Martelella mediterranea DSM 17316: one gene and its partners. The protein of the gene in region 1 interacts with the protein of each later gene in a pairwise test. Links are inferred from orthologs where the notes say so. Each region holds a gene or a part of one and is shown in the gene's direction. Other genes may lie near its edges.

Evidence for each region.
Region 2: the proteins of Mame_RS11235 (region 1) and Mame_RS03650 interact in binary tests that used the Escherichia coli proteins (3 or more experiments, as listed by UniProt). The link is inferred for Martelella mediterranea DSM 17316 from one-to-one orthologs.
Region 3: the proteins of Mame_RS11235 (region 1) and grxD interact in binary tests that used the Escherichia coli proteins (3 or more experiments, as listed by UniProt). The link is inferred for Martelella mediterranea DSM 17316 from one-to-one orthologs.

Annotation. Positions count from the first base shown.
Region 1 is NZ_CP020330.1:2,400,977-2,404,011, forward strand. What follows is about bases 26-2,905. They hold Mame_RS11235 (BolA family protein), read left to right. Parts: upstream 26-1,264; coding sequence 1,265-1,546; downstream 1,547-2,905. Other genes in these bases: cobS (cobaltochelatase subunit CobS), read right to left, coding at 26-389; Mame_RS11230 (J domain-containing protein), read right to left, coding at 461-1,102; Mame_RS11240 (HAD-IIB family hydrolase), read right to left, coding at 1,563-2,303; Mame_RS11245 (glycosyltransferase), read right to left, coding at 2,308-2,905. Also shown: more of cobS, read right to left, coding at 1-25; more of Mame_RS11245, read right to left, coding at 2,906-3,035. UniProt on the Escherichia coli protein: Transcriptional regulator that plays an important role in general stress response. Has many effects on cell morphology, cell growth and cell division. Acts by regulating the transcription of many genes, including dacA (PBP-5), dacC (PBP-6), ampC and mreB.
Region 2 is NZ_CP020330.1:803,270-806,306, forward strand. The notes cover bases 113-2,994. They hold Mame_RS03650 (ABC transporter permease), read left to right. Parts: upstream 113-899; coding sequence 900-2,090; downstream 2,091-2,994. Other genes in these bases: osmF (glycine betaine ABC transporter substrate-binding protein OsmF), read left to right, coding at 113-668; Mame_RS03655 (ABC transporter ATP-binding protein), read left to right, coding at 2,087-2,994. Outside these bases: more of osmF, read left to right, coding at 1-112; more of Mame_RS03655, read left to right, coding at 2,995-3,025; Mame_RS03660 (ABC transporter permease), read left to right, coding at 3,034-3,037.
Region 3 is NZ_CP020330.1:3,607,944-3,610,844, forward strand. The notes cover bases 1-2,746. They hold grxD (Grx4 family monothiol glutaredoxin), read left to right. Parts: upstream 1-1,080; coding sequence 1,081-1,413; downstream 1,414-2,746. Other genes in these bases: purL (phosphoribosylformylglycinamidine synthase subunit PurL), read left to right, coding at 1-653; Mame_RS16750 (BolA/IbaG family iron-sulfur metabolism protein), read left to right, coding at 718-951; Mame_RS16760 (multidrug effflux MFS transporter), read left to right, coding at 1,554-2,746. Also shown: more of Mame_RS16760, read left to right, coding at 2,747-2,804. UniProt on the Escherichia coli protein: Monothiol glutaredoxin involved in the biogenesis of iron-sulfur clusters.

The DNA of each region.
Region 1 (3,035 bases):
CATGGCAGGATGCCGTCCTTGAACTCGGTGACCTGCAGCCCGTCCTTGACCACGATCGCATCCTTGCCGACGAGGTCGATACGGCTGACATGGCTGTCGAGGTTGACGCGCACGCACGGCCATTTCAGCCGCGCGGCGACCTGCTCGATATGGGTCGATTTACCGGTGCCGTGATAGCCGGAGACCATGACGCGGCGGTTATGGGCAAAGCCCGCGAGAATGGCGAGCGTGGTGTCGCGATCGAAAAGGTAGTCGGGATCGAGGTCGGGCACATAGGGGTCGTCGGTCGAATAGGCCGGGACTTTCAGGTCGACATCGAGGCCGAAGGTTTCACGAACCGAGACGGTGGTGTCGGGGAGGTTCGAATAGTCCAGATCGATCTTGCTCATCATTTCTCCAGCGCGGCTTCCGGGAAAAAAGCCGCTCAACGGTCTTTTATCTGCTCTTGATGGAAGTGTTCCTAGCAGAAGCCGGACTGCTTTAACAATTGGTATGCCTGCACCACGGCGCGAAAAGTTTCCTCCGAGCCGCGGTCGCCGCCATTGGCGTCGGGGTGGTGTTTCTTGACCAGCAGCTTGTACTGCTTCTTGATGTCGTCGGACGTCGCCGCGGCGGTCAGGCCCAGCGTATCGAAGGCCTTGGCCTCCAGCGTCTTCAGCTTGCGTTCGCGCTTCGGGCGCTGCGGCCGGCCATCCCTGCCGTCATGGACGAAGCCGAACGGATCGCGCATGCGCGCGGCGGACGCGGCATTGCCGGCTTTTCTTGAACCGTTGAGCGGCGTCTTGCGGGTGTCGCCGTTGACGCCGACGGTCCAGGTGGGGCGATGGCCGGTGAGCGCTTCCTTCTGATAGCGCGCGATCTCGCTGTCGGAGAGGCCCTCGAAATAATTATAGCCCTTGTTGTAGGCCTTCACATGCTCGAAGCAGAACAGGAAAAACTGCCCCTCGGCATTGCGGCCGACGGGGGCCTTGTGCTTTCCGGGCTTGTGGCAGCCGTCCCACTGGCACTCGGGCACAGCGGTCTCCGCATCGGCTGGTTTTGCCGTGGCGGGGCCCTTGCGCTTGGTGCGGAGGCGGTCGAAATATTTGGAATCTAGATTCATGGCGCGTGATTATGACCTTCCAAGCCCGCCACAACAAGAATTGACAACGGGATTTCTTACTGGCTTTCTGCCCTGTTAACGCGTTGACCACGGCGCGGGGTTCGCGAAAGCCGGTTTTTGACCTTTCCGTCCGACGCGCCACGCGCGACAAGGAGTGAAACGATGGCAATGGCCGCAGCAATCGAAGACCGGCTGAATACCCTGTTCAATCCCGAACGGCTGATTTTGAAAGACGAGAGCGCGCAACATTCCAGCCACTACAATGATCCGGACGCGCCCGAGATCACCCATTTAAGGATCAGGATCGTATCCGACAAGTTCAAAGGGATGAGCCGCATCGCACGACATCGTGCCGTCAATGAGGCACTCGGCCCGGAATTCGCCGATGGCCTTCATGCTTTGGCGATCGAGGCCGCAGCGCCCGACGAGCCGACGCGGTGGTAATGGGGTGAGGGTCGCGCTAAATCGCGACCCCGAAATGCCTCAGACCCTCGATCACGCCGTCGGCGATTTCGCCGCGGGCCTGATAGATACGGTCATTGCCCTTGGCAAGCGCCCTCAGGTCGTCATGGCCGTTGGCCGGGATGATGCCGCGCACGTCGGGCACGGTGAACATCGCGCTGTCATTGCCTGTGTCGCCGGCAACCACGACGTCATCATGGGCGATGTCGAGTTTCTGGCAAAGCCATGAAAGGCAGGCGCCCTTGTCGGCATTCTTCGGCAGGATGTCGAGATCGCGCTTCGACGAGTAGATCAGCTTGACCTCGAGCCCCTTTGCGGTCAGCGCATCCTCGATGGCCTGCAACCGGCCCTTCTTGGCGTTTTGCAGATACCAGCTCGACTTGTAGCCGTTCTGGTAGCGCTCCGGCTGGCGGATCACGTCGGGAATATTGGACATGATCCGCTCGACCGTCTCGACGTCGAAGGCGGTGCCGATGAAATCATCGAAGCCGCCGATGGGCAGGCCGTTGCGGTGGTCATGCGCCATGGTGCCGACGCCGCCGATCAGGAAATCGGGCTCGGGCAGGCCGACCATGTCGATCAGTTCGCGGATATCGTCGACGAGCCGCCCGCTGTTATAGACCAAGAGCGGGCGTTCGGCTTCGGGCACGGCCTCGAAGGCCCGGCGGAAGCGTTCCGTCGAGCCGTTGTCGCCGACAAGCGTGCCGTCGAGATCGGAGGAGAAAAGTCTGATCGCCATCGTCTCAGTCGCCGTCATTCCAGGGTTCGGCCCAGTCGCTGTCCTGCAGCGACTGCCGCATCGGGCGACCCTCGACCAGCGAGATCAATTGCTGGGCGATACCGGTCCAGGTGAACAGGCTGCGGGCCTTGTGCGCGCCCATGCGGGCCAGACGATTATAGAGCCGCTGATGCTTGAACGGCTTCATCATCATGATGCCCAGATCGTATTTGTCGAACGTGTCGGCAAACAGTGCATGGCGCCCGAAGCTGATCGCGCGGTAAAGTCCGCCATTGGTGGTGACCACCGTCGGCGTGCCCGATGCCATCGCCTCGATCGCCGTCATGCCGAAGGGCTCGTAACGGCTGGACAGCACGAACATGTCGGCCGCGCGATAGATATCCGGCAGGTCCTCGTCGGAGACATAGCCGGAGAAATGAACCTTGTCCTCGAGATCAAGTTCCTTCACCAGCGCCTTGAGTTCGTTGAGGATTTTCGTTTCCAGCTCGTCCATGTCCGCGCCACCGACGGCAAGCTGTAGCTCGGCGTCCGGAACCCGTTCGGCCATCACCGAGAACGCCTGGATCAGCAGATCATAGCCCTTGTTGGTGGCAAGCCTACCAAGCGCCAGCACGGTCTTGCCCTTGAAGCCGAACCGCTCGCGCAGCATGTTGCGGGTGGCGCCCGAGACCGGGTAGAAGCGGTTGTCGTCATAGCCGGGCGGGATCATGTAGACCCGGTCCTCGCGGATGC
Region 2 (3,037 bases), 1.6 Mb from region 1 along the record:
GCAATGCCGCCTTCTTCTACAACAAGGCGGACCTGCCCGTGTGGAAGAACGCCCAGGAAGGCTATGAGGAGGCCAAGAAGCTCGATTACGACGCCGAGAAGATCGTCTGGCTGACGCCGGCCAACGCCAACAACACCTGGGCGATCGCGATCCGCAAGGAAATCGCTGACGACAACAATCTGACCGATCTCTCCGAACTCGGCAAATATATCGCCGACGGCGGCGACATCAAGCTCGCGGCCTCCTCGGAATTCGTGACCTCGCCGTCGGCGCTACCGGCCTTCGAAAAAGCCTACGGCTTCCACCTCGAATCCGACCAGCTGATCACCCTTTCGGGCGGCGACACGGCGGCAACCATCGCGGCGGCCGCCAAGCAGACCTCCGGCGCCAATGCCGCCATGGTCTACGGCACCGATGGCGGCATCGCGCCGTCCGGCCTGAAGGTAATGGATGACGACAAGGGCGTGCAGCCGGTCTACCTGCCGACCCCGATCATCCGCGAGGCGCGTCTTGAGGAATATCCGCAGATCGCCGAAATCCTGAAGCCGGTCTTCGAGGCGCTCGACCTTGAGACCCTGCAGGACCTCAACGGCCGCGTCCAGGTCGGCGGCGAACCGGCCGATGCCGTCGCCAAGGAGTTCCTGACGCTGAACGGGTTCGTGAAGTAAGGTCGGAGTTTCAACCTAACCGCAAAGCCCCTCAATAATCTCCCCCCTTGAGGGGGAGATGTCGCGAAAGCGACAGAGAGGGGTACAGGGCATAAGCCGCAAGCTCCGAATTCGCAAAGAGGGTTCACCCCTCTCTGCCCCTGTCGGGGCATCTCTCCCTCAAGGGGAGAGATTGTTTGGAGCAAGATTGCCCGCTTCGGGGTAACACGACCGACAGCCAAAAGGCAGAACATGTCAGCCATCACCGAGACAGAGACGAGCGCTGCCAGAAGGCTCGACAAGCTTGGCGTCATCGTGGCCGCGATCGCGCTTATCGGCCTGTTCGCCCAGCCTTTCGCGCTGTCGCGGGCAAACCGCATCGTTTCCGCCGAGGGCGTCATGCTCTGGGCGGCGATGCCGCTGGCGCAGGCGATCGCGCTGATCGCCTTTCTGATGGCCGTGGTTGCCGTCATCCTGCTAAAAACCCCGGTGAACCTCCGGCTGGCCGCGGCGGTGGCCGCGATTGCGGTGCTGGCGCTGATGGTCGGACGCGCCGGCTACTACCTGATGCCGGACGACAATCCCTATGCCCGCGTTTCGCCGGGCGGCGGGTTCTGGATCATGCTGTTCGCGTTTTCGATCGCGATGGCCGATGCGATCGTGCGCAAACAGCTTTCGCCGCTTGCCAGAATCATCTTTCTCCTCGCCGCGATTGCCGCGATCGGGGCGTTGCTTTGGTCGGGGGCATGGAACGAACTTTCGATCATCAAGGAATATGAAAACCGCGCCGACGCCTTCTGGCGCGAGGGCCGCATTCACGTGGCGCTCGCCTTCGGATCGCTCGCGGCGGCGACGGTTATCGGCATTCCCATCGGCATATTGTGCTTTCGAACGCCGCCCGTGCGCGCCAGCATTCTGAACGCCCTGAATGTATTGCAGACCATTCCCTCGATCGCGCTGTTCGGCCTCCTGATCGCGCCGCTGGCCTGGATCGGCCGCACCGTGCCGGGGGCCGCCGAAATCGGGATCGCCGGGATCGGCTTTGCGCCGGCGATCGTGGCGCTGTTTGCCTATTCGCTGCTGCCGGTGGTCTCCAACACGGTCGCCGGCCTCGACAGCGTGCCGCGCGATGCTCGCGACGCCGCGCGCGGCATGGGCATGACCGGCCCGCAATTGCTGTTCCAGATCGAGCTGCCGCTCGCCTTCCCGGTGATCCTCACCGGCATCCGCATCGTGCTGGTGCAGAATATCGGGCTCGCCGTGATCGCCGGGCTGATCGGCGGCGGCGGATTCGGCACCTTCGTATTCCAGGGCATCGGCCAGACCGCGACCGACCTCGTGCTGCTCGGCGCGCTGCCGGTCGTCGGCATGGCTTTTGCCGCAGCCATCATTCTCGATGCACTCGTTGAAATCAGCCAGAAGAAAAAGGTTCGTCGCCCATGATCGAGATCGATGGCATCACCAAGGTCTATGGCAAGGCGCGGGCCGTGGACAATGTCTCGCTCACCGTGGAGCGCGGCGAACTCGCGGCCATCGTTGGGACCTCCGGCTCCGGCAAGACCACGCTGATGCGGATGATCAACCGGCTCGTGGAGCCCACCTCCGGCACGATCCGCATCGACGGGCGCGACAACCGCGACCTGCCGGCCTATGAGCTCAGGCGCGGCATCGGCTATGCGATCCAGGGCCACGGCCTGTTTCCGCATCGCACGGTCGCCGAAAACATCGCCACCGTGCCGAAACTTCTCGGCTGGGACCGCAAGAAGCGCGACGACCGCGTCGACGAGCTGCTGACCCTCTTCAACCTCGAGCCCGAACTTTATCGCGACCGCATGCCGCAGGAGCTTTCCGGCGGCCAGAAGCAGCGCATTGGCGTGGCCCGCGCGCTTGCCGCGGAACCGGCGCTGTTGCTGATGGACGAGCCCTTCGGCGCGCTCGACCCGATTATCCGCGCCAAGGCGCAGGAAGACCTGCTCAAGATCCAGCGGCAGTTCTCGACCACCGTGGTGCTGGTCACCCACGACATGGACGAGGCGATCCTGCTCGGCCACCGGATCGGCGTGATGCATGAGGGCAAGCTGCTGCAATATGCGCCGCCCGCCGAAATCATTGCCCATCCGGCCTCCGACTTCGTCAATGAACTGCTCGGCACCGGCGACAAGGCGTTCCGCATGCTGTCGCTGACGGCGGCGTCGAAAATGGTGGAGGAAGGCCCCGCCGAGGGACCGCCCATCGCCGATACCGCGAGCCTCAGGGATGCGCTGGCGCAGATCCTCTGGACCGGACGCGATGCCGTGCCGGTGGCGCGCGACGGCGTCATCATCGGCCGCATCACCCGCGAAAGACTGTTGCAGCGGGCGGAAGGTCCGGCTTCATGAAGCTTGCAATGC
Region 3 (2,901 bases), 1.2 Mb from region 1 along the record:
CGATCGTCTCGGGCAATGTCTCGCTCTACAACGAGACCAATGGCGAGGCGATCCTGCCGACGCCGACCATCGGTGGCGTGGGCCTCCTTGCCGACTGGCGCAAGATGGCGCGGATCGGCTCGTTTTCCGAGGGCGACCACGTGATTCTGATCGGCAATGACGGCGAGCATCTCGGCGCGTCGGCCTATATGCGCGACGTGCTCGGCCTCGTGGACGGCCCCGCGCCGGCGGTCGACCTCCATCTCGAGCGCCGCACCGGCGATTTCGTGCGATCGGCGATCAATAACGGTCAGGTCACCGCCTGCCACGATATTTCGGCGGGCGGCCTCGCGGTGGCGCTTGCGGAAATGTGCATGGACGCCGGAAAGGGCATGGAGATCAGCATCGCCCAGGCGCGTGGTTCCGCCCATGCCCTGCTCTTTGGCGAGGATCAGGCGCGCTACGTCATCACCGTGCCGGCGCAATACGGCAATTTCGTCTGCGCCTCGGCGGAAGGCAGCGCCATCGCGTTCCGCAGGCTCGGAACCGTCAAGGGCGAAGCGCTCGTGATCGACGATCTTGTTACCTTGCCCGTCGAGGAGTTGCGCACCGCCCACGAAATGTGGTTCCCTCGCTTCATGGCCGCCGCGGGCGGCGACAACCAGTCGGCATAAGATCGGCAGTCGGCACAAGATCGGCAGCCGGCATGAGAACGACATCCATCGAGGAGCATTCAAAATGGCGATGAGCGCGGGCGAAATCGAAGACATGATCAAGGCCGCCCTTCCCGACGCCAGCGTCACGATCAGGGACCTGGCCGGCGACGGCGACCATTTCGCGGCCGAAGTCGTATCGGAAAGCTTTCGGGGCAAGACAAGGGTGCAGCAGCACCAGATGGTCTACGACGCCCTGAAGGGCAATATGGGCGGCGTGCTGCACGCGCTGGCGCTGCAGACCTCCGCGCCGCAATAGTGACGCGGCAACCATTCGGCTTTCGCTCAATTCCTCGCGTGGCGGGGTTGGCGAAAGTCAATCGATCGATTATATGCTGAAAGCAAATAAACGCTACGGACCTTGAACCCGTATGTGAAAGGATTGCACATGAGTGACATTCAGACTGCCATCAAGAATGAAGTCGACAGCAACGATGTGGTGCTCTTCATGAAGGGAACCCCGCAGTTCCCGCAGTGTGGCTTCTCCGGACAGGTCGTCCAGATTCTCGATTATCTCGGCGTCGACTACAAGGGCGTCAACGTGCTGGCCGACGGCGATCTGCGCCAGGGCATCAAGGATTTTTCCAACTGGCCGACGATCCCGCAGCTTTACGTCAAGGGCGAGTTCCTCGGCGGCTGCGATATCATCCGGGAAATGTTCCAGGCCGGCGAGCTTCAGGAACATCTTACCTCCAAGGGCGTGGCCGTTCGCGCCGCCTGAGGCGATCCCGGTAGACATTGCAGTTTTTGGGGCGGTTTTCGGGCGCGTTTTTTTTTGCCGCGCCCGCCCCTGTATGAGCTCACGGAATTGACCGGGCGCCGCGGCAGCGGCGCCTTCTTTTGCTTTCAGGATTAGTTGTTGTGACAGAAACATTACAGACATCGACGGCGATTGCCCGCAAGGCGCCCGGCAAGTGGGAACTCGTCGCCATGATGGCGGGACTGATGGCGCTCAACGCGCTTGCCATCGACATCATGCTCCCCGGATTGAAAGAGATAGGCGCCAGCCTGGGCGTCACCTCCGACAATGAGCATCAGTTCATCATCACCTCCTATGTGCTCGGTTTCGGCATCGCCCAGCTTGCCTATGGCCCGATTGCCGACCGCTTCGGCCGCAAGAAGCCGCTGCTCGTCGGCCTGGTGATCTATTTCATCGGCGCGGTGCTCTGCGCCTTCGTGCCGAGCTTTACCCTGATGCTGCTGGTCCGGTTCTGTCAGGGCCTAGGAGCCGCTGCCACCCGCGTCATTTCCGTGGCGGTGGTGCGCGACCTTCATGGCGGGCGGGCCATGGCCGAGATCATGTCGCTGATCATGATGGTGTTCATGCTCATCCCGATCCTCGCGCCCTCGATCGGCCAGACGATCATGCTGTTCGGCGACTGGCATCTGGTGTTCGTGTTCCTGGCGCTTGCCGCATTCGGCAATTTTATGTGGATTACCTTCCGCCTGCCGGAAACCCAGCACCCCGAAGACGTCGTCGAGCTGACGCCCAAAGCGGTCGTCCACAGCGCCAAGACCGTGCTGACCAACCGCGTCGCCCTGTTCTATACGCTCGGCACGACCTTCATCATGGCCTGCATTTTCGGCTTCGTGAATTCGGCGCAGCAGGTCTATGTCGAAATCTACGGTCTCGGCACGCTGTTTCCTGTTGCCTTTGCCGGCATCGGCATCGTGATGGCGGCCTCGTCGCTGATCAACTCCCGCATCGTGGGCAAGATCGGCATGCGCAGGCTGTCTCATGGCGCGATGATCGGCTTCACGGTGACCAACGGCCTCTGGCTGGTGATCGACCTGATATATGCCGGTGCGATGCCGTTTTGGCTGTTCTATGCCCTGTTCATGCTGGCATGGTTCCAGTTCGGCTGGATCGGCCCCAACTTCAACGCGCTGGCCATGGAGCCGCTCGGCCATGTGGCCGGCGCCGCCTCGTCGATCCTCGGCTTCGCTAGCACCGCGTTTTCGGCGCTGCTCGGCGCGGCGATAGGCTACGCCTATAACGGCACGACCACGCCGATGATCGCCGGCTTCTTCGTCTTCGCGGCGGTCGCGCTCGGCTTCACGCTGATCGCCGAAAAGGGCAAGCTGTTCCAGCCCCACAACCCGGAAATCTGACGCAGACATCTGCAGCGGACAAAGGGCGCCCTCACGGCGCCCTTCAGTTTATTGACAAACCTGTCCCTAAACTCGGAGTCATCCTCGTGCTTGACAC